2 regions of the Paenibacillus sp. Cedars genome follow, and region 1 is predicted to be linked to the other one. Evidence: riboswitches for the same ligand, from Rfam matches in the RefSeq annotation. Region 1 holds a riboswitch; the other holds the start of a gene.
The links. Region 1 has a riboswitch for thiamine pyrophosphate ahead of B9D94_RS04255 (ECF transporter S component). Riboswitches for the same ligand answer to the same signal wherever they lie in the genome.
Positions count from the first base shown of each region.

Region 2: another riboswitch for thiamine pyrophosphate. It lies ahead of B9D94_RS09205 (YkoF family thiamine/hydroxymethylpyrimidine-binding protein); the one in region 1 lies ahead of B9D94_RS04255 (ECF transporter S component).

Region 1 covers NZ_CP020866.1:567,723-569,919, reverse strand. The annotation lists gene B9D94_RS04260 (ABC transporter ATP-binding protein) at 1-407, opposite strand, end outside; gene B9D94_RS04255 (ECF transporter S component) at 400-1,029, opposite strand; TPP riboswitch at 1,121-1,233, opposite strand; gene asd (archaetidylserine decarboxylase) at 1,399-2,197, shown strand, end outside.
Region 2 covers NZ_CP020866.1:1,623,818-1,626,014, forward strand. The annotation lists gene B9D94_RS09195 (nucleotidyltransferase domain-containing protein) at 1-367, shown strand, start outside; gene B9D94_RS09200 (YjcZ family sporulation protein) at 483-578, shown strand; gene B9D94_RS09205 (YkoF family thiamine/hydroxymethylpyrimidine-binding protein) at 650-1,252, opposite strand; TPP riboswitch at 1,341-1,443, opposite strand; gene B9D94_RS09210 (sigma-70 family RNA polymerase sigma factor) at 1,681-2,169, shown strand; gene B9D94_RS09215 (hypothetical protein) at 2,162-2,197, shown strand, end outside.

The sequences.
Region 1 (2,197 bases):
TCATGCAGCGCCGCTTGCATCCGTTCCTTCATCTCGTCTCGGGGAATACTCAGATTCTCCAGTACAAAGGCCAGCTCCTCATCCACATACGGCATACAAAACTGCGTATCCGGGTCTTGAAATACGTATCCCCAGGAGCGCGGGACAATCTGTGCCTCACACTTCATCGGCACTTCCGTAGCGCGGGGAATCATTCCGCTAAGCACCTGGAGCAGCGTGGATTTGCCGCATCCGCTCGGACCAAGCAGCAGCACCTTTTCCCCGCGGGCTGCCGAGAACGAGAGATCTTTGAACATCAGCCTCTCTTCCCCGGGATACTTCAAGCGCAGTCCCTCCACCTGCACAGCCTGCTCCTGTTGAACCTCAGCGGACTGAGCCGGAAATAGGCTTACCGTGGCATTAGACATGGCGCGCATCATCCAGCGCTTCGTAATCCTTCTTCGACGCGGGACGCAGCAGAGACGTTACGCCTGTGCGATCCAGCGCCTTGGCCAAGAGCAGCATTAACAGACCTGCAATAACTGCACCGCTGATTACCCGCATACCGTATTTGGCCAGGAACATCCATGTCTGCAGATCATCCGTATAGCTGTAATAAAAGTCCATCATCATCGAACCGATGGCCGCTCCGGCCCCGGCAATCACCAAGGTCCACGCTGAGGTACTCCGATAGCGGAACGCCGCGAATACCAACTCTGCCCCCAGTCCTTGAATCAAGCCATATAACAATAGAGTCAATCCCCAGCCGCTGCCAAACAGCACCTCCACGTGGGCCGCAGCCACTTCCGCGATGATGGCCACGCCCGGCTTGCGAATTAACAAATAAGCCAGCGTAGCTGCCGCAAACCACATGCCGTAGAGCAGCTCATCCGCTTCAAAAAACAACGGTTTAAAAAGATTATAGACCGACCCCCAGAAGTGATAAATCACGCCAAACACAAGCGATACCAGCACCGTCACCAAAATATCGCTTAACCGCAGCCCTCTTCTGGGCTGAACCCCCAACTTCTCTTGCATTGATGTTCCCATAACAACCTGTACCCCTCTCCACCGCTATTTTTGTGTAAACACAACAAAAAACCGTCTGGAAAAACGCGCAGACGGAAAAATAGGCCCTATGTAGGCAGGGTCGGATATTCTCTACGCTGGCATTACCCAGTTCAGATTAACGGTCAACAGCGGATAATAGCTGCAATCTCAGCCTGATTCACTCAAGCCCCCGTATTCCCTATTCGGTTTTATGTTAATTTTAAAATACAGGTCCGCTCCAGAATTTGCAAGAACCTTTTTTCAAATATGGCTATTTATTGATTTCCATCTCATTCTATGTCAATATCAGAGTGATTGGCTTTTCCACCATCGTTATATTGCTTACACCTATGCACAAAGGAGAATGACATGGCTAAACAATTGCTGCGTCTGATGACTGAGCTCTCCTCCCGAAAATGGTTGTCCCGAATGATGGGGCATTGTTCCCACAGCCGGCTGAGCCGTCATCTAATACCTGCATTTATACGAATCTATCAAATTCCGGCTCATGAAGCGGAGAAAGAGATCCACGAATACCGCTCATTGAACGAGTTCTTTTCCCGCCGGTTAAAAATAGGCCTGCGTGCCATCGATGACACCGTCGATGCCATGGTAAGCCCTGTCGATGCCACTATTTCAGCAATGTGCGCCATTCATGCCGGCACCATTCTGAGTGTCAAGGGACAGGATTACACCCTGAGCGAGCTGCTCGCGAAATCCCCGAGAATGGAAAACTATATAAACGGTTATGCATTCGTATTGTATTTAAGCCCAACAGATTATCACCGCATCCATTCACCCGTAACCGGTGTTCAGGCGGAAAGCGAGCATCTGAAGGGGAAGGTTTACCCCGTGAATGACTTTGCGATGACCCATATCCGAACTGTGCTGAGCCGCAATGAGCGTCTCATTACCTACATTGCCCATGAATTCGGAGAAGTTGCCGTCGTGAAGGTGGGCGCAATGAACGTGAGCAGCATCCGTTACGCCGATGAGAGCGTTAAGAAATGGCAGATCGGCGATGAACTCGCGTATTTTGAATTCGGCTCTACCGTTGTGCTTTTGACGGAGAACGGCACGTTTAGCCCTCGTGGCGACCTGGAGCCCGGCTCCAAAGTAAAAATGGGAGAATTACTCGGTTTGCTGCACCCCTCCACGGCCAAAAAAG
Region 2 (2,197 bases), 1.1 Mb from region 1:
GGCCCAGCATGATTTGAATTACGGACCGATGCCATGGATGCAAACCGATATTGATGAATACCGTTACATGATTACGGAATATGTGCAGGATTTGAAGAATCCTAAGCGGGATGGCGAGAAATGGTTTACGGTGCAAAAGATCATGACGGTACTTTGCGAATTTGTACTTAGAGTGAATGGGGAATGGACAGGGGAAGGCAAGATGCTGTTTCGGCTGTTCCACCGTTTCAGCACGACCTTGGGAGATCAATTGGAGGTTTCGCTTTCAGCGATGTATCGACAGGATGATCCCTCCCTGCTTCTGGCATTCACAGAGCAAATGCTGAACCCGTTCGGGGGCATGCTTCTTGTGGGTTATGAGGAATAGATTTTAACTGGTGAGCAATAAGAGAGGTACATTAGCCGTGACGTTCGCCTTCCACGACCAATACAATAATCATGTGATTCGGTCACGTCATTCTTTAAATCCAGGAGGGATCTTCATGAGCGGAGTATATGGTGGTGGATGGGGTAATTCAGTAGGTATTATTTTGGTTCTCTTCATCCTGCTCGTAATTATCTCGAGTGCTTGGGTTTAATTCGTCAAGCTCTTGGAGCAAATCGCAAAAGCCCGGCATGCGCCGGGCTTTTGCCTGTTATATAGAAGTGATCACGGTCTTGGCTTGGCTGATGGACTGTGTGCAGACACGACTGCGGTCATGACAAGGTGACTGCTGTCCGATTGGATCGCATGCAAAAACGCATCTTCGAGGGATTCAAACACCTTGGAGATGGAGCCGTCCAACCGGCTGGCATAGTGAACGCTTCCGGCGAACGTTCCTTTTTCCTTAGCCCGATGCACCTCTTTATAGATAACATCCATGTAATGGTCTGTACCCAGTGGATAAAGGGCAAATTGGCAGGCTGTATCTATATCGGCATTCTTCCCAATCTCGCGATTCAAACGCTCCGAATCCTCTGACATATATACATCGGCTTCCGTATCACCAGGGCAGCCAATAGAATAAGTTCCGTTAAAGATGGTGTGCACACCGCTTGCTGCCGCATAAGCAAAAATCGCCCTCGTTACATCAAATACATGCTCCGCCCGTCCACGAATACAGGTGCTCACATCATCCGTCTGAATCCATACTTTCCCCGTGTTGACGGATTTCAGCGCGTCCATAATGACTTCCACAAATCGGTCAGTCATCGGAAACACCGAGAATCGGCATCCGACGATGCGACTGGTTCCACATGTTAGCTCACTCATTGTTGTTATCCTCCCCTATGATATAAATCCACGCAAAAAAACCGCACCCCGTGAAGAAAGTGCAGTTATGCCTACGTGAAAAAGTATAAACATAAATGCTACACTTCCCCACGCTAGTATGACCTAGATCGGGTGATAAGGGTTAACGGCAGCACGCCGTCTCTCAGCACATGGCACCCCTAGTACAGCCAACATGATATGCAGTTGGTCCCGGAACTATTGCCAGTTCAGGAAGACAAAGGTTTCTTGCTTGTGTTATTGTATCGTTTTGCCGGAAGATTTTCAATCATTCGATTTTTTTTTCGACATTGATCCAAATTGATGCAACCGATGAAAGACCAGACGCATCGTAGTTATAGAGAGGGGGAGATGGCCTGGATGTCATACAGCGCTTAAAACAAAAAGAAGAGGCGGCTCTCCGGGAATTGATGGAACAGTATGGAGATTATCTGCTTCGCACGGCGGTATTGCTGCTGCGTGACCGTCAAGCGGCTGAAGAGGCCGTTCAAGATACCTTTATCCAGGCGTTCGAGAATATCGCTCAGCTTCGTGACGGCGACAAACTTCGTAGCTGGTTGACCCGAATTGCAGTGAATCGATGCCGGATGCGGCAGCGAAAATGGGATTGGCGTCATATTTTTCCCATGCCGAGGATGGACCAGCATGTAAACGAAAGTGTACCTGCCGTGGATGAAATGCTGGGCGTCCATTGGCGTGAGGCTGAAATGATCAAATCAGTGCAGCAGCTGCCCTATACATACCGAGAAGTGATTACGCTCTATTATTATAATGAGTTGGGTGTTCAAGAAATTGCAGCGCAATTGCAGCTGAATATAAACACGGTTAAGGCACGTTTAATGAGAGGGCGGCATAAACTCCGGCAGATTGTTGTCGAGAAGGGGGAGAGCGATGCGTAGCGAAGAACAGGAAATGGCCGAACAACTA